Regions from separate parts of the Streptomyces sp. NPDC020379 genome, predicted to be linked through region 3. Evidence: riboswitches for the same ligand, from Rfam matches in the RefSeq annotation. Region 3 holds a riboswitch; each other region holds the start of a gene.
The links. Region 3 has a riboswitch for cyclic di-AMP ahead of ACH427_RS16585 (transglycosylase family protein). Riboswitches for the same ligand answer to the same signal wherever they lie in the genome.
Positions count from the first base shown of each region.

Region 1 (4,467 bases), on a different contig from region 3:
GCTCGTCCCCACCCGCGAGCTGGCGCAGCAGGTCACCGACTCGCTCAGCCCGTACGCCACCGCGGTCAACCTGCGGATCGCCACTGTCGTCGGCGGCATGTCCATCGGCCGGCAGGCGCAGACGCTCGCGCGCGGCGCCGAGGTCCTGGTCGCCACCCCCGGCCGGCTCGCCGACCTGATCCAGCGCGGCGACTGCAAGCTCGGCGACGTGCGGATCACGGTCCTGGACGAGGCCGACCAGATGGCCGACATGGGCTTCCTGCCCCAGGTCACCAAGCTGCTCGACCAGGTCGACCCGGACGGCCAGCGCATGCTGTTCTCCGCGACCCTGGACCGCAACGTCGACCGCCTCGTGCGCCGCTTCCTCACCGACCCCGTGACGCACTCCGTCGACGCCTCGGTCGGCGCGGTCTCCACGATGGAGCACCACCTGCTCTTCGTGACCGACGCGGACAAGAAGGAAGCGGTCACCCGGATCGCCGCCCGCGAAGGCCGCGTGATCATGTTCGTGGACACCAAGCGCGGCGCCGACCGCCTGGTGAAGAAGCTGCTCTCCGAGGGCGTGCGCGCCGGGGCGCTGCACGGCGGCAAGAGCCAGCCGCAGCGCAACCGCACGCTGGAGCTGTTCCGTACGGACCAGGTCACCGCGCTGATCGCCACCAACGTCGCCGCCCGCGGCATCCACATCGACGGCCTCGACCTCGTCGTGAACATCGACCCGCCGATGGACCACAAGGACTATCTGCACCGCGGCGGCCGCACGGCCCGCGCGGGCGAGTCCGGCACGGTCGTCACCCTCGTCCTGCCCGAGCAGCGGCGCGAGATGACCCGCATGATGGTCACGGCGAAGATCACCCCCAACGTCATCAAGACGCACCCCCGTGACCCCGAGCTGGAGCGGATCACCGGTGCGCGTGAGCCCAGCGGTGTCGCGGTGGTCATAGCGCCGCCGGCCGCCGCGCAGCAGCCGCAGCAGGGCACGAAGAAGCCGTCCCGCTCGCGCGGCTCGGGCTCCGGGTCCGGCCGCAGCCGTACGCGTACGGAGCCGAACGCCGGCAACGGTGGCGGCGGCTACCGCGGCTTCGGCAGCGGCACGGGGCAGGGCCAGGGCGGCGGGGCGTCCCGCCGTTCGGGTGGTACGCGTCCGGGCAACGCGGTTCGCCGTGGCGGTGGGGGCGGGGGCTCTCGGCGGGCGCCGAAGGTCTGACCGGTTGCTCTGACCGGTTGCTCTGACCGGTTGCGGGGGGCTCGGCGTTGCCTTGTGCGGGTGCGTTGCCGCTTGCGGCGGGGCGCCTTGCCGGGCTTGGTTGTGGGGTTCGCCGTTGTCTTCTGCGGGTCCGTTGTGCTTTCGGTGGGGTGGCCTCAAGCGCCGGCCGGGCTGGTTTGTGGTGGGTGCCGGGGGTGGGTCTTCCGGGCTGGGGACCTGGAACGCGGTGCGGTGCGGGTCTTGCGGATTGAGTGCCGTGATGTCGCACCGCGTTCCAGAACCCCACCCTCCAGCCCCACCCCCTCCCGCCGGAGGGCGAGTGCGGGACGTGTCCGCTTCAGGGTTCGCATTCAGCCCGTTGGGGGCACCTCCCAGCGTTAGCTGGGGGAGATTGAGGACGCGCGAAGCGTGTTGCGCGGTCTGGGGCAGCGCCCCCCCCCACGCGGCGGAGCCGCACATCAGACGCAGCCGGGAAGGGGCGGGCAGGGGAACAAGCGCCGCAGGCCGACCGCCCCGCACGCTGGGGCTGGGCACGCGCCCCCTGGCGTGTTCTGCGACCCGCGGGCGCGTCTGACACGCCGGCAGTTCCAAAGCCCTGACGCGCCGCTGGACACCCTCGTCAACGACACACCCGGCATTCGGGCGCGGACAGCCGCACCACAGGCGACAAGGCCCTGCTCGCGACCCGGCCCGGCCCGGCGACGAACGCCCCCGCCGGGCCGCCGGCGTTTCCGGTACGCCCGCTGCGGCACGGCCGACTGCGCGTACGGCCGTCGACCGGCGTACCGAGAGCACGCGGCACCGAAATCCGCCCGCACGCGCAGTAGTGGATCTTGATCGTTCCGCATTCCGTCGGAATAAGGACCACATTAAGAAGTCGGTCTCCTCGCCAAGTCCTGACCAAGGAGCCGGTCGATTCAGCCTTTCGGCTTGGAAACCACGCGGTCTGTCTATTAACGTTCGATAACGACGTGCGGTCCTCATCACCGCCGCAAGAGGCGGCGCCGTGCGCCTTCGCCGAATCCCGCGGGCACAGCAAGACCTGATACACCAGCAGCATCTGGGAACCGGGGAACCACCCGCCCTGGGGTGAATCGGGCCGCACCCGGCTCGTAGGAGACCTTCCTGCTCCGAACCCGACAGCTAACCCGGTAGGCGAGAAGGAAGGAAAGGAGTGCGCCCCCGTGGCGTTCAACGAGCCTGCCCTCGACCCCACTCTGCACGGGTCGAACGAGCCTTACGTACCCGAACTTCCGATCGTGCCCGCGTATATGACCGCCCATATGGCGACGCCCTCGCCGCAGACGGCGGCCATGGGAAGCGGCACCCCGGCGATCGCGACTCCCGCGCGGGGCTTCACCACTGATTCTCAGCCGATGCCCCCTCAGCCGGTCGCACAGCGATCGGCAGCGCCCCAGCCGACTGTCCCGCACTGGGCAGTGCCTGAGCCGGCGGCGCCGGAGCCGGTCGTCGGCGAGGCCGCGCACCCCGCCCCCGTACCGGCCCGTGGCGGGAGCGGCGGCCGGCACCGCGTCGCCAAGCAGCGCGGCGGCACGATGGCCCGCAGCGGCGCCGTCCTCGGCGTCGGTGTCATCGCGGCGGTCGGCGCGGGCGGCATGGCGAGTGCGCAGGACCGCCCGGCGGCGCCGATATCGGTACCCGACCTGGCCGGCTCCCTCCTCGGCGGCGGTCAGACGCACGAGGAACAGGCCGCGCCCGCCGCGCCCGCTGCCGAGCAGCCGCTCACCCAGGCCGGCCTGAGCACCGAGGAAGCGGCCCAGGGCACCACGAACGCGGGCGAGGCCCTGCGTGCCCGCATCCTCCAGCAGGCCGAGCACCAGCAGAACTCCGCCGACGACCGGACGCGCGAGGCGGCACAGCGCGAGGCGGCCGAGGCGGCGGCCAAGAAGGCGGCGGAAGCGGCCGAGGCGGACAGGGCGGCGAAGGCGGCCGAGGCCGAGCAGGCCGAGGCGGCGCGTGCCGAGGCCCGCCCGGCGGCCGCGGAGGACGCCGCCGCCGACCCCACCGACCCCGGGCCCCGCACGCCCGCGGCGCACAGCCCGGGCGCGTACACCCTCCCCGTCGGCTCGTACACCCTGACCGCCGGCTTCGGCCAGGCGGGCAACATGTGGTCCGCGAACCACACCGGCGAGGACTTCGCCGCCCCGACCGGCACGCCCGTCAAGGCGATCGGCAGCGGCACGATCACCCACGCCGGGTGGGCGGGCGCGTACGGCTACCGCATCGTGCTGAAGCTGGACGACGGTACGGAGGTCTGGTTCTGCCACCTGTCGTCGATGGTGGTCACCTCGGGCAAGGTGAACAGCGGCGACGTGATCGGCCGCGTGGGCGCCACCGGCAATGTCACCGGCCCGCACCTCCACCTGGAGATCCGCCCGGACGGCGGGGCCCCGGTCGACCCGCTGCCCTGGCTGCGCGAGCGCGGCCTGGAGCCGTAGCCCTGGTGACGGCGAGCGCGGGAACGGACGGGCTGGGGTGTGCGATTCCCGGCCCGTCCGGCGTTTGAGGACGGGACCAGGGCCGCCGCATGCCCCGGGTGCCCGAGATCGAGCCCGTACGGCGGCACCGGACCCCGGTCCGGTGCCGCCGGAGCCCGGGGACAGTGGCCAAACCACCCGCCGTCACGCATAGCCGCCGCGAACAAGGGCACCCGGATGCTGTGACAGCCGCGATCACCACCTCCGTACCGGCCCGTCTGGACCGCCTCCCCTGGTCCCGCTGGCACTGGATGGTGGTGATCGGCCTCGGCACGGTCTGGATCCTGGACGGCCTGGAGGTCACGGTCGTCGGCAACATCGCCGGCCGCCTCTCCGAGCGGGGCAGCGGCCTGCCGGTCACGTCGGGCGAGGTCACGGGCCTGGCCGCGGCCCTCTATGTGGCGGGGGCGTGCTCCGGTGCGCTCTTCTTCGGCCGCCTCACCGACCGGTTCGGCCGCAAGAAGCTGTTCATCGTCACCCTCGCCGTCTATCTGGCCGCGACGGCGATGACCGCCCTGTCGTTCTCCTCCTGGTGGTTCTTCGCCTTCCGCTTCCTGACCGGATTCGGCATCGGAGGCGAGTACGCGGCCATCAATTCCGCCATCGACGAGCTGATCCCCGCGGCCTACCGCGGCCGGGTCGACCTCATCATCAACGGCAGCTTCTGGATCGGCGCGGTCGGCGGTTCCCTGCTGTCGATCCTGATGCTCGACACGGCCGTCTTCCCGATGGACGTGGGGTGGCGGCTGACATTCGCGCTGG
Region 1 covers NZ_JBIRVR010000008.1:25,481-29,947, reverse strand. Annotated here, with positions in the region: gene ACH427_RS12845 (DEAD/DEAH box helicase) at 1-1,207, shown strand, start outside; cyclic di-AMP (ydaO/yuaA leader) riboswitch at 2,213-2,380, shown strand; gene ACH427_RS12840 (peptidoglycan DD-metalloendopeptidase family protein) at 2,392-3,666, shown strand; gene ACH427_RS12835 (MFS transporter) at 3,957-4,467, shown strand, end outside.
Region 1: linked by a shared signal. The riboswitch ahead of ACH427_RS12840 (peptidoglycan DD-metalloendopeptidase family protein) and the one ahead of ACH427_RS16585 (transglycosylase family protein) in region 3 are both predicted to bind cyclic di-AMP.

Region 2 (4,467 bases), on a different contig from region 3:
CAGCAGGGCGCGGAGGCGTTCGCGCAGGGGGTGTTCGGCGGCGAGGGAGCTCAGCTCGGGGACGATCTCGGCGTGGCGGCCGAGGGCGAGGGCGCAGTCGAAGAGCCCTTCCTGGGCGACGAGGCGGGCCTCCGAGAGCCGGTGCCGCTGCCGTTCGGCGTACGGGCCGGGGAGCCCGGCCAGCGCGGCGCCGTGCCAGAGGTCGAGGGCCGCGGCGTAGCGGCTGTGCGCGGTCTCGGTGTCCCCGGCGTCGCGGGCCTCGGCCGCCTCGGCGAGACGGCGCTGGAAGACGACGGCGTCGACCTGCTCGGGGGGTATGTGCAGGGCGTAGCCGCCCGCGGAGGAGACGAGGACCGTGGCCGGGGTCCTGGCCACCCGGCCGGGTTCGAGGAGGTTGCGCAGGCGGGAGGCGTAGGTCCGGATGGTGCCGAGGGCCTGAGGCGGTGCCAGCTCGCCCCACAGGGCGTCGATCAGTTCGTCGCTGGAGACCGTGCGGCCGCCGCGCAGCAGGAGGACGGCGAGCATGGCGCGCTGCTGCCGGGCACCGAGCTCGACCTGGTGCCCGTCGAGCTGTGCGTGCACGGGGCCGAGCAGCTGGAAGGAGAGCCGTGCTCCCGTTGTCGCTCCGCTGGCGCCCATGTCTCCCCCGACCTCGCCGCGCACACTCCGCCCGGCGACAAGGGGGACAGTATCTCAAGGGTTCGCGCGGCAAGCGGTACCCGTGACGTTACGGGTGCGGGACCGTTGATCGCCTGTTGATCGCGGTGGCACATACTTCGGCGAAAGACCGTTCGACCCGCACGACAGGAGTTCCGCATGACCACCGACGCCCTGAAGCCCACCGAGGCCGCGCAGCCCGCAGAGCAGAACACGCCCAGCGAGCAGGCCATCCTCGCCGGGCTGGGCGCGCCCGTCGAGCACGCGGAGGGCACCCCCATCCCGGGGACCGAGCCCAGCGGTCCGATCCGCCCGACGCACACGACGGGCGCGCAGTAGGCCCGAGCGGGCCGCAGGTGCGGGCCTCGACCGCGTTCGCGGTCGAGGCCCGTCGTCGTCCGGGCGCTCCGGGCACCGTTGAATCCGGGCACCGTTAAAGGTGCGCAAAAAAACCTTCGCCTCACCCCCGAAGGAACGATTACCGGACAGCCGCGCCCCTTCCTGTCCGCTCACCGCCCCTCGCTCATCCGCGCCCGTCACGGGCGTTCACAAGAACGGCTCGCGGTACGCATGTGACGCAAGGGACTTGCCGACACCTCGCCCGTACGACCGAATGTCGCTCTTGAACGTTCACAGGGGCGATCCGATACTCCAGAGAATTGACATGGACGCGACTAGCATCTCCCGGTCGGCTCCGGGTGACGCATCGGCCGTCACGCCCCTGTCAGCCCGTCACATGCACCCTCCGTGCCCGGACATCGGTCCCGTCGGGCACCCCCCACTGGAGGTCTCGTGAAACGTCCTCGCATATCCGCACGCCGTTCCGCCATGGCCGGTACGGCCGCCGCCGTCCTCGCGACCGCCGCGCTCGCCCTGCCCGCCGCCCACGCCATGTCCGCACCGGCGCCCGGCACCGTCTCCGCCGAGCAGGCCACGGGCCTCGCCCAGCGGATCGCGGCCGAGCTCCCGGCGGACACCGCGGGCTCGTACTACGACGCCACCACCCACCGGCTCGTCGTCGATGTGCTCGACGCGGCGACCGCGGCGAAGGTGCGGGCCGCGGGCGCCGAGGCCCGGCAGGTCCGGCACTCGGCGGCCGAGCTCGCCTCGGCCAGAGGCACCCTCAAGGCCCAGGCGTCCATCCCGGGCACCGCCTGGTCGGTCGACCCCAGGACCAACAAGGTCGTCGTCACCGCCGACAGCACGGTGCGCGGGGAGCGGCTGAGCAAGCTCGACAAGGTCGTCGCGAGCCTGGGCGACAAGGCCACGCTCAGAAGGACGGCGGGCACCTTCCGGCCGCTCATCGCCGGCGGCGACGCCATCTGGGGCAGCGGCGTGCGCTGTTCGCTCGGCTTCAACGTCAGCAAGGACGGGCAGCCGTACTTCCTGACGGCGGGGCACTGCGGCAACGCCTCGGCCGAGTGGTCCGACTCACAGGGCGGCGCCCAGGCCGGCACCACGGAGAGCTCGACCTTCCCCGGCCACGACTACGCCCTGGTGCGCTACACCGGTTCCTCCGACCACACCAGCGCGGTCGACCTCTACAACGGCAGCCAGCAGAACATCAGCCGGGCCGGTGAGGCGACGGTCGGCGAGCAGGTGCAGCGCAGCGGCAGCACCAGCGGCCTGCACGACGGCCAGGTCACCGGCCTCAACGCGACCGTCAACTACCAGGAGGGCCAGGTCGACGGCCTGATCGACACCAGCGTGTGCGCCGAGCCGGGCGACAGCGGCGGCGCGCTCTTCGACAACGACACGGCACTGGGCCTCACCTCGGGCGGCAGCGGGGACTGCTCCTCCGGTGGCGAGACCTTCTTCCAGCCGGTACCCGCGGCCCTGCAGGCGCTCGGGGCGCAACTGCCCTGATCCCGCGCCACGCGGCCGCACCACCCGTACCGGCACACGGCCCCGCGCGCCTCACGGCGCGGGGGGCCGTCTTCTCGGCGGTCCGCCGGGTCAGTTGACGCGGCCGTACCAGACGCTGTTGCTCCAGATCTTCTCCAGCCGGACCGACGCGCCGGGCTTGGGCGAGTGCCAGATCTTGTTGTCACCGGCGTAGATGCCCACGTGGTAGACGTTGCTGCCGGAGTGGAAGAAGACCAGGTCGCCGGTCTGGCGGGAGCCGGCGGAGAGGTGCCGGGTCCTGTTGTACTGGTCCTGCGCGGTGCGCGGCAGGTTCTTGCCGACCTTCTTGAACGAGTAGAGCGTCAGGCCCGAGCAGTCGAAGCGGTTGGGGCCCGCGGCGCCGTACTGGTAGGGCGAGCCCTTCTTGGAGGCGGCGACCTTCAGCGCGGCCTGACCCGGTGTCGCCGCCTGGGCGTTCGCCGCCACTCCGGGCAGCAGCATCGAGGCGGTGACGGTGGCGGCGGTGAGGACGGTCGCGGCGCCGGCCTTGGACACACGCGTGGATATGCCGGGGAACGCAGACATGTCAAACCCTTCGTCATCCGCCTGCGAAAGATGACCTGTCGGGTTCGGGCTGTCGAAGTTGCCCGGCCACATCCGTGGCTTCACCCCAAGGACCACCGCCATCGTGGTCCGCCGTACCTGGGTCTCCCGCTCCTGCCGATCCAGTCGGTCTGCTCCGCACCCGGAACGGCGGCAGGACTCGGCGTCCGCCCGGGGTGCCCGTCTCGGTGACGGGATCTTGTGTTCGAGTGACGATCCTGCATCACGAAGTCCCGGAAACCGGAGCCGGAACGGCTTTCTGTGAACTTCTTCACTTCGCGGCGGTCAGGGAACCGGGGTGCTTTTCCGGCGCACGGAAATCACGCAACTCCTTTTCGTTCTTGGGAGTTGAGGTAATCCGGAGACTGAAATCCGGTCACCCGGCGCCGCCCCGCCGCCGGTACGCGCGCGAGGGCGGACGTCTTTGCGTCAGAAACACGCGACCGCGGGGAGCGCGCGGTTCGCCTCGACAGCGCGAGGGTAGCCCTACGGCATGCTCACCCTAGGGATCGAGGAGGAGTATCTTCTGCTCGACCCGGCCACCGCACTGCCCGTTCCGAAGGCGGAGCAGGTCTGCGCAGCGGTGGACCTGGAGCCGGTCGTGCACGAGCGGGAGATTCAGGCGGAGTTGTTGCAGGCCCAGGTGGAAGTGGCCACTCCGGTCTGCGCCGACCTCGCGGAGGCGAGCGGCCATCTGCTGCGGCTGCGCCACGCCGTGAGCTCCGCCGCCAAGCGGAACGGCTGCCGGATCGCGGCGTCCGGCACGTCACCCCGCGCGGGCCTGGTGCCCGTACCCGTCACCCGGCACCCGCGCTATCTGGCGATGCGCGGCCGGGCGGCCCAACTGGTCGACGAACAGCTGGTCAACGGGATGCACGTGCATGTCGCCATCCCCGACCGGGAGATGGGCGTCGCCGTACTCAACCGCGTCCGCCCCTGGCTGCCGGTGCTGGTGGCCATGGCGGCCAACTCACCGATGTGGCACGGTCACGACACCGGCTTCGCCAGCTGGCGCACCGTGGTCTACAGCCGCTGGCCCGTCAGCGGACCGCCCCCGCACTTCACCGACCTCGCCGACTACGAGGAGCGTATCCAGGCGCTCTTCGTCGCCGGGGCGATCACCGACCGGGGGCAGCTGTACTGGCAGGCCAGGCTGTCCGACCGCTATCCCACGATCGAGGTGCGCTGCCTGGACGTCCAGCTGCGCGTCGACGACGCCGTGATGCTCGCCGGGATCGTGCGCGGCATGGTGGCGACCGCCATCCGCGACGAGAAGAGCGGCCGCCGGTCGGCGCACTGCCCGCCGGAGCTGCTCAGCGCCGCGAACTGGCACGCCGCCCGGCACGGTCTGGAGGGCGTCCT
Region 2 covers NZ_JBIRVR010000019.1:63,097-67,563, forward strand. Annotated here, with positions in the region: gene ACH427_RS23575 (AfsR/SARP family transcriptional regulator) at 1-639, opposite strand, end outside; gene ACH427_RS23580 (hypothetical protein) at 817-996, shown strand; gene ACH427_RS23585 (S1 family peptidase) at 1,450-2,523, shown strand; gene ACH427_RS23590 (C40 family peptidase) at 2,614-3,087, opposite strand; cyclic di-AMP (ydaO/yuaA leader) riboswitch at 3,091-3,268, opposite strand; gene ACH427_RS23595 (glutamate--cysteine ligase) at 3,599-4,467, shown strand, end outside.
Region 2: linked by a shared signal. The riboswitch ahead of ACH427_RS23590 (C40 family peptidase) and the one ahead of ACH427_RS16585 (transglycosylase family protein) in region 3 are both predicted to bind cyclic di-AMP.

Region 3 (4,467 bases):
TCCCCAGCGGCGTGGACGCCTGGCTGGTGACCCGCTACGCCGACGCCCGGCAGGCGCTCGCCGATCAGCGGCTGTCGAAGAACCCCGTGCACCACAGCGAGTCCGCGCACGGCAAGGGGAAGGTCGGCATCCCGGGCGAGCGCAGCGCCAATCTGATGACGCACCTGCTCAACATCGACCCGCCGGACCACACCCGGCTGCGCCGGCTCGTGTCCAAGGCGTTCACGCCGGGGCGCGTCGCCGAGTTCGCGCCGCGCGTCCAGGAGCTGACCGACGGGCTCATCGACGACTTCTGCGCGCGGGGGAGCGCCGACCTCATCCACGAGTTCGCCTTCCCCCTCCCCATCTATGCCATCTGCGACCTGCTCGGCGTGCCGGCCGAGGACCAGGACGACTTCCGTGACTGGGCGGGCATGATGATCCGCCACGGCGGCGGCCCGCGCGGTGGCGTCGCCCGCGCGGTGAAGAAGATGCGCGCCTATCTCGCGGAACTGATCCACCGAAAGCGGGAGAACCCCGGCGAGGACCTGATCTCGGGTCTGATCCGGGCAAGCGACCACGGCGAGCACCTCACCGGGAACGAGGCCGCGGCGATGGCCTTCATCTTGCTTTTCGCTGGTTTTGAAACAACTGTGAACCTGATCGGTAACGGTCTCCACGCCCTCCTGCGCAATCCCGGGCAGCGCGAGCGGCTCCAACTGGCCCTCGCCGAAGGGGACGAGAGCCTGCTCGCGACGGGTGTGGAGGAACTGCTGCGGTACGACGGCCCGGTGGAGCTCGCCACCTGGCGGTTCGCCAAGCAGGAGCTGGTGATCGGCGGTCAGCGCATCGCCGAGGGGGACCCCGTGCTCGTGGTTCTCGCGGCCGCCGACCGGGACCCGGAGCGCTTCACGGAGCCCGACACCCTCGACCTCTCCCGGGCCGACAACCAGCACCTCGGATACGGGCACGGCATCCACTACTGCCTGGGTGCCCCGCTGGCCCGGCTCGAGGGCAGGACCGCGCTCGCGACGCTGCTGCGCCGCCTCCCTGACCTGCGGCTTTCTGTCGATCCGGAGGAATTGCGGTGGCGCGGCGGGCTCATCATGCGCGGACTGCGCACCCTGCCGGTCGAGTTCGAGGCGCATGCCGGATGACCCTGCGTCAACCGGCGTGACCACCGCGTGACCCGCGCTACACCGGCTTGTGACTGAAGGGGCCGGTGGCTATGTTCGACCACCATATTCGCCGTCACACGAGAGGCCATCACATGCGCTCCGGGAACGGTCGACATCGTCGCCCCCGTCAGGTACCCGCCGTCGTGGTCGCAGCGGGGGTGACGGGGTCGGCCCTCGCCATGCCGCTGCTCGCGGCCACCGGCGCCGGCGCCGCCGACGCCCCCACGTGGGACCGCGTCGCCCAGTGCGAGAGCGGCGGGACGTGGAGCACCAACTCCGGCAACGGCTCCTACGGCGGGCTGCAGATGACCCAGGAGCTGTGGGAGCGGTACGGCGGCCGCGCGTACGCCCCGCGCCCCGACCTCGCCAGCCGTCAGCAGCAGATCGCCGTCGCCGAGGAGGTCCTGAACGCCGGTGCGAGCACCTGGCAGGCGTGCGGCTCCGCCGCGGGCCTCACCAAGGACGGCAAGGCCCCGGAAGTGACGCCCGGCAGCACCAAGGCGCCGACGCGCGACGCACCCGCGCCTGGTGCACCGGAGCGCACTCCCTCCGCACCCGCGACGGGCGGCTCCGCGCCGTCGGACTCCACCGCTTCCCCGGCTGCCCCGGCCTCACCGTCCGCAAACCCGGACGCGACGCCGGACGCGAAGCCTTCCTCCGGGACCCCTTCGCCCTCCACGAGCGACAAGCCCGAGAGCGGCAAGCACCGCAAGGACCCGGGCAGCCCGACGACCGGCCCGACGACCGGGCCCACGGGCGACCCCACCCAAATCCCCACGTCGGGCGCGCCGTCCACGCGGAAGCCGGCCGACCCGTCCACCGGCACGCCGGGATCCGCGGACTCCGCGTCCCCGCACGCGCCGTCCACCGGCGGCCCGGCGGAAGGCTCCGGTCCGGACTCCGGTCCCGCTTCCGGTCCGGGCTCGGGCAAGCACCGTGCCGAGCCGCCGCGTTCGGACGACGAGGGCCGCGCCTCGCGCGGCGGCGAAGACGCCCGTACGGACAGGCCCGCCGCCGGGGATTACACGGTGCGGCCGGGTGACAACCTGTCAGTCATCGCGGAGGCCCACTCCGTTAACGGTGGGTGGCAATCGCTGTACCAGCGGAACGAGAAAGTTGTCGGTTCCGATCCCGATTTGATACTTCCTGGTCAGCGGCTTGAGGTCGGCAAATAGACCGACAGTTCGGGGGGAATGTCCGTTCCAGTCGAAAGTGAGACATGGGTCTCGTTGAACTTCCGCGGAACGGCCCCCTCCAAAACTTGGCACACCCGCTCCCACCTGCGGAAATGCCAGGTTTCTATGGGTAACAAGAGGCAACTGTGGCTGGAAAGAGGGGTTTGAACCCGTCGGCCCGGAGTGCTTACCGTCATGACCGCTCGCCAAAGCGAGCACCACGGTCGCCACGCCGAATCCTGCCGGCGACCGGCGGAGTCGTCGCGCAAGCGCCGTAGGCAGGAGCGGGGGAACCAAGGTAGGCGCCGGAACGAATCCACCGGTCGGTGACCGGAGGATCCGGGACGGCTTGGGGTGAAGCCGAGTGTGCTCGCACACGAGGCCGGGCGAACTCACAGCCCGAACCCGACAGCTCACCTCGTAGGCGTCGGTGAGGAAACGACTCATGTCCAAGGGCAAGCACCGTCGTCCGTCCAAGGCCGTCCGCATCGTCACGCTCGCCGGTGTCACCGGCGCCGCGGTCGCGGCCCCGCTGATGATCGCGACCTCCGCGAACGCCGCCTCCGTCTCCACCTGGGACAAGGTCGCCCAGTGCGAGTCCGGCGGTAACTGGTCCATCAACACCGGCAACGGTTACTACGGCGGCCTGCAGTTCTCGCAGTCCTCCTGGAACGCCGCCGGCGGCCAGAGCTACGCCGACCGAGCCGACCACGCCAGCAAGTCCCAGCAGATCGCCGTCGCCGAGAAGCTCCTCGCCATGCAGGGCCCGGGCGCCTGGGGCTGCGCCGTGTCCGGCATGACCCCCGGTGGCTCGGGTGCCGGCGCGGACACCTCCGGCTCGGAGAAGGCCGACCGCGGCACCTCCACGAAGTCGCACGCCGACCGCAGCGAGCGCCAGGCCGCGCCGAAGAAGACCACCCCGAAGCACGCCGCTCCGCAGGCGCAGAGCTCCGACGAGGACGAGTCCGAGGCCGCCCCGGCCCCGAAGCAGACCGCGCCGAAGCACGCCGCCCCGAAGCCCGTGCAGAAGGGTGACGGCGAGTACCAGGTCAAGGAAGGCGACACCCTCGGCAAGATCGCCGACGCCAACAAGGTCAAGGGCGGCTGGGAGAAGCTCTACGACCTGAACAAGGACGTCGTCGCCAACGCCGATCTGATCTTCCCGGGCCAGCAGCTGCACCTCAGCTGATCCGGTGGGTGCGGCGGTTCTCACCGCCGCACCCGATCGCTCACAGCGACACCGCCCCGCTCCGCCGCGAACCCCGAGCCGCGCTGGAGCGGGGCTTCGCCGTTCGCTCCCGGAACTGGGGGCAAGCCCCCAGACCCCCCTGCAACACGGCTTCGCCGCGTTGTCCTCAAGCGCCGGACGGGCTGAATGGCGCACTCAGATCAGCCAAAACCAGCCCGTCCGGCGCTTGAGGACGCGGCCGCAGGCCGCTCCCGCCGCAGGCGGCAACGGACCGCACCCAGAAGACCAGAAGCGAGCCGCAGGCTTCACCGTTCAGCGAAACATTGCCGCCATTCGCCCCGTGATCATCGCGTTTGTGCCATTTTTCGGTCCATGAGGCGTCCCGACGGCAGAGCGACCCCCCGCCGCCCGTTAGGCTCGTGCTCGCAGAACTCCAGACACACACGAAGGAGACCCTCGTGCCGTCCATCGACGTCGTCGTAGCTCGCGAGATCCTCGACTCGCGAGGCAACCCCACGGTCGAGGTCGAGGTCGGCCTCGACGACGGCTCCACGGGCCGTGCCGCCGTGCCGTCCGGTGCCTCGACCGGTGCCTTCGAGGCCATCGAGCTCCGTGACGGTGACAAGAACCGTTACCTCGGCAAGGGCGTCGAGAAGGCCGTGCTGGCCGTCATCGAGCAGATCGGCCCGGAGCTCGTCGGCTACGACGCCACCGAGCAGCGCCTGATCGACCAGGCGATGTTCGACCTGGACGCCACCGACAACAAGGGCTCGCTCGGCGCCAACGCCATCCTCGGCGTCTCCCTCGCCGTCGCGCACGCCGCGTCCGAGGCATCCGACCTGCCGCTCTTCCGCTACCTGGGCGGCCCGAACGCGCACCTGCTGCCCGTTCCGATGATGAACATCCTCAACGGTGGGTCGCACGCCGACTCCAACGTGGACATCCA
Region 3 covers NZ_JBIRVR010000011.1:90,473-94,939, forward strand. Annotated here, with positions in the region: gene ACH427_RS16575 (cytochrome P450) at 1-1,136, shown strand, start outside; gene ACH427_RS16580 (transglycosylase family protein) at 1,301-2,332, shown strand; cyclic di-AMP (ydaO/yuaA leader) riboswitch at 2,626-2,774, shown strand; gene ACH427_RS16585 (transglycosylase family protein) at 2,778-3,521, shown strand; gene eno (phosphopyruvate hydratase) at 3,980-4,467, shown strand, end outside.

Region 4 (4,467 bases), on a different contig from region 3:
TGGGCGGCCGACTGCCGGGCCGCGGGGCTCGCGGTCGGCTGCTTCCGGCCGCCGTCCGTGCCCGACGGCATCTCGCGGCTGAGGCTGACCGCCCGGGCGGACCTGTCGGACCGGCAGGTCGAGGAGGCGGCCGGCACGGTCGTGAGGACCGCACCGGCCGCCTGAGGGCTCAGGTCGTGCGGTCGGGGGGACGGAGGGAGTCGTCGCGCAGCCCTGCGAGGAAGGAGGACCAGGCGACGGGGGAGAGCAACAGGGCGGACAGGGCGGTGTTCTTCGAGTCGCGCACGGCCAGGAGCCCGGGGGCCAGACCGGCCGTCTCCACGCAGTTGTTCATTCCGGTGCTGTAGCTGCTGCGTCGCCACACTGCGCCGCACAGGGCCGAAGGGGAAGGTACGTACCGAGGCATTGCGGACATGGTGCCTCCTTACGCGCCGTCGTTGATCCCGGCGATGAAATCCAGCGAGTTCTCGTGCGAGAGGGCGTGCGCCCGCAGCGTGGTGAATGCCTCGGCGTACGCCCGGAGGTCTTCTTTCCGCTCGAGGTAGAGGCTACTCGTCAAATGGTCGAGAACAACCACGTCCAGATCAGCAATGCGCGGAAATGAGAAAATAACAAAAGGTCCGGTGATGCCAATATGGCAGCTCCTGGAGAACGGCAGTACATGCAGCCGCACATGACGCTGTGCACCCGTTTCCACCAGGTGTCGCAGTTGCCCGGCCATGACCTCCCGCCCGCCCACCTCGTGGCGGAGCACCGCCTCGTCCAGCACGGCGCACAGCTCCAGCGGGCTGTCGCCGCCCAGCACCGACTGCCGTGCCATGCGCACCCGCACCAGCTTCTCCACCTGCTCCGGCGGCGGGTCGTTGAGCGCCGCACGGGTCACCGCGCGGGCATAGGCGGGAGTCTGGAGGAGGCCCGGCACGACCGTCGTCTCCAGGGTGCGTAACCGCGACGCCTCCGATTCCAGGCTGATGAAGTCGAGATACGCCGGGGGCAGCAGATTGCGGTAGGCGTACCACCAGCCCCGGCGGGCACCCTCCGCATCGGCGGTGCCAGCGCCGCACAGCGCTCCCAGCAGCGCGCGCAGTTCGGGGTCCGACACCCCGTACGCGTCCAGCAGCAGCGCGACGTCCGAGGACTTCACGCCACTGCTGCCGGTCTCGATGCGGCTGACCTTCGACTGGTGCCAGCCCACCGCGTGTGCGGCCTCCAGGCTGGTCAGTCCGGCGAGTTCGCGCTGGCGGCGCAGCTCGCCGCCGAGTTTGCGGCGGCGCACCGCGGGTCCGTTTCGCATAGCCCTGCCTCCGCCTGTGATGAACCCCGTGATGAACGTGGTGTTTCTCGTCAATAGACCAGTGTGCCGTCGGAATCCGGTCTCTCGTCGTAGAGTTCACCGCTTCGAGCGACAGATATATGCAGATGCTGGAGGATCGCCCGCATCACCCCCATTTCCGGTGGCAGGCTGTCGCGCAGAGCCGTCCGGAAGTGCTCTCGACTTCACGACGCATTGCGTCGGAGTCCGCTCCCGGCGGGAAAGGGACAGCGCCATGGCAGATCACCAAGAAGCCACCGTCACCCTGCCGAGCGCCCCCGCCTCGGTCTCCACCGCGCGCCGCTATGTGGCCGGCGTGCTCGCGGACTGGGGGCTGCCGGGTGGCACGGACGCCGCCGAGACCGTGCGGCTGATCGTCTCCGAGCTCGCCACCAACGCCGTGCAGCACACCCGCGGCCAGTCGCCCACCTTCACCGTCGAGGTCCGGCTCGACCTCGACCGGCAGTTGCGGATCGGGGTCACCGACAGCCACCCGTGCCTCCCCCGCAGACTGCCCGCCGCCGTACAGCAGGACAACGGGCGGGGCCTGGTCATCATCCGCTGCCTCACCGCGGAGCGCGGGGGAAGGGTCTTCTTCACCCCGAACCCGGACGGCGGCAAGACCGTATGGATCTCGCTGCCCTGGACCGTGCCCGCCCTCAGCGCCGAACGGTGAGGGCGGGACCGGGGCCCCGCACGGCGTGCGGGGCCCCGGTGCGGCATCGCGGCCGCCTCCTGCCGCTGTGTGTGCCGACGGGTCAGTTCACCCGGCCGTAGCGGACGTTGTTCGTCCAGATCCGCTCCAGGCGGACCACCGCTCCGGTCTTGGGCGCGTGCCAGATCCTGCCGCCGCCCGCGTATATCCCCACGTGGTAGATGCCCTGGCCGGAGACGAAGAACACCAGGTCACCGGCTTCGCGGGCGGAGCGGGAGATATGGGTGGTCCGGTTGTACTGCTCGGCGGCGGTGCGGGGCAGGGTCTTCCCGGCCCGCTTGAAGGAGTAGAGGGTCAGGCCCGAGCAGTCGAAGCGGTAAGGGCCGGTCGCGCCCCACTGATAGGGGGAACCCTGTTTCGAGGCCGCGATGTGCAGTGCGTCGGTGGCGACGGTCGATGCCTCGGCTCCCGTCGCGCCGCCCGGCACCAGCACCGTGGCGCCGACGGCGGCGAGCGTGAGCGCGGAGGCCGCGCCGGCCCTGGACATCATTGACGGACGTTTGTGCGCGCCCATGTGCCAACCCTTCGTCAGCCGCCTGTGAAGGATGACCTGTCGGGTTCGGGCAGGCGAAGATGCCCGGCCGTGTCAACGGCTTCACCCCAAGGGCCGACCGCACTACTCTTGGTCGTCCCACCGTGCTCGGGTCCTCCATCCCCACCGGTGCGTTCGTTCGACCCGGCATCCAGGCAGCGGCGGGGTTCGGCGTCCGCCTGGACCGCCCCGCCGGGATGGCGGGGTCTTGTCGTCGACCGGATCTTGGCGCAGCCCAGGTACGGATTCCGAGTGGAACCAGAGGTATGTGAGGCTGCTCACTCCCGGGCAATTCCGCTGGACACGGCGGGGATTGTCCGTTTCGGCGAAGCCCTGTTGAGCCCCTGGCCTGGGGGCCCGCGGCACCGCTCCGGCGCGGCGTGCGTGCCCGGTTGACATCGATCACCGCGCGTCGTCTACGACGCCGTCCGGCGTCTGGGGGAGCAGTGTTTATTCACCCGCCGACCCGTGATGCACGGGCGCGGGCGGGAGCGTGAGCGGGACCGCGCCCCGGACGCGCCGACGCGCCCCGGGCCGGACCGGCAACGGGCGTGCCAGGCGGCTCCCGGGCAACTCCCGCCCACCGCCCTCGAACGCGGCTGCGAGGGCTTCGCCGGGCCCGGCGCGGGCGACGCGCGCGGTCTGCGGCGCCCGTAGCCCGTCGTACGTGTCATGCGGGTGGAGCGGAGTGATCCGGCCCAGAAGATCCAGTAGTTGCAGACGGCAGCGGCATGAAGGCCCCGCCCGGATCACCGGTTTCGTCCCCCTGGCCCCTCCGGCCTCCTGTGACACCTCTGGCCATGGATGCGCAAAGAGTCAGTTAACACGTGGGAAAAGCTTCCGCTCTAATCTGCAATCCCTGGTCGTCCGATGAAGAACCCCAGGTCAAAGGTGTGTAGAACTCTTGTGTGCCCCCGTTGGGTTCGCTGGGGGTACCGGTTCGTCAGTGAGGTGGACGCATGCAACTCTCCCCGCATGAGCAGGAACGCCTGCTTCTCCATGTGGCCGCCGACGTAGCCGAGAAGCGCCGGGCCCGTGGGGTGCTCCTCAACCACCCCGAGGCGGTGGCCCTGATCACCGTGCACGTCCTCGAAGGCGCCCGCGACGGCCGGACCGTCGCCGAGCTCATGTCCTCCGGGCGCAAGGTGCTCAGCCGCGCCGAGGTGATGAGCGGCATACCCGAGATGATCCACGAGGTCCAGGTGGAGGCCACCTTCCCGGACGGCACCAAGCTCGTCACCGTGCACGAGCCCATCGGCTGAAGGGAAGACCGCCATGATTCCCGGAGAGATCCTGCTCGCCGCCGACCCCGTACCCCTCAACCAGGGGCTCCACCGCACCCGGCTCACCGTGCTCAACGCCGCCGACCGGCCCGTGCAGGTCGGCTCGCACTACCACTTCGCCGAGGCCAACCCGGGCCTCGACTTCGACCGCGCCGCCGCCCGCGGCAAGCGGCTCGACATCGCCGCGGGCACCGCCGTGCGCTTCGAGCCCGGCATCCCCGTCGAGGTCGGCCTGGTGCCGATCGCCGGCAAGCGCATCGTCGAGGGACTGCGCGGCGAGTGCGGAGGACCGCTCGATGACTGAGCTCAGCCGGGCCGCGTACGCCGATCTGTTCGGCCCGACGGCGGGGGACCGCATCCGCCTCGCCGACACCGACCTCCTGATCGAGATCGAGGAGGACCGCAGCGGAGGCCCCGGCCACGCCGGTGACGAAGCGGTCTTCGGCGGCGGCAAGGTCATCCGGGAGTCCATGGGACAGTCCCGTGCGACCCGCGCCGACGGCGCCCCCGACACCGTCGTCACCGGCGCCGTCGTCCTCGACCACTGGGGCGTCGTCAAGGCCGACATCGGCATCCGTGACGGCCGCATCACCGGCATCGGCAAGGCCGGCAACCCCGACACCAT
Region 4 covers NZ_JBIRVR010000029.1:35,023-39,489, reverse strand. Annotated here, with positions in the region: gene ACH427_RS28760 (8-amino-7-oxononanoate synthase) at 1-165, shown strand, start outside; gene ACH427_RS28755 (DUF397 domain-containing protein) at 170-415, opposite strand; gene ACH427_RS28750 (helix-turn-helix domain-containing protein) at 425-1,294, opposite strand; gene ACH427_RS28745 (ATP-binding protein) at 1,548-1,988, shown strand; gene ACH427_RS28740 (C40 family peptidase) at 2,071-2,541, opposite strand; cyclic di-AMP (ydaO/yuaA leader) riboswitch at 2,546-2,743, opposite strand; gene ACH427_RS28735 (urease subunit gamma) at 3,519-3,821, shown strand; gene ACH427_RS28730 (urease subunit beta) at 3,835-4,146, shown strand; gene ACH427_RS28725 (urease subunit alpha) at 4,139-4,467, shown strand, end outside.
Region 4: linked by a shared signal. The riboswitch ahead of ACH427_RS28740 (C40 family peptidase) and the one ahead of ACH427_RS16585 (transglycosylase family protein) in region 3 are both predicted to bind cyclic di-AMP.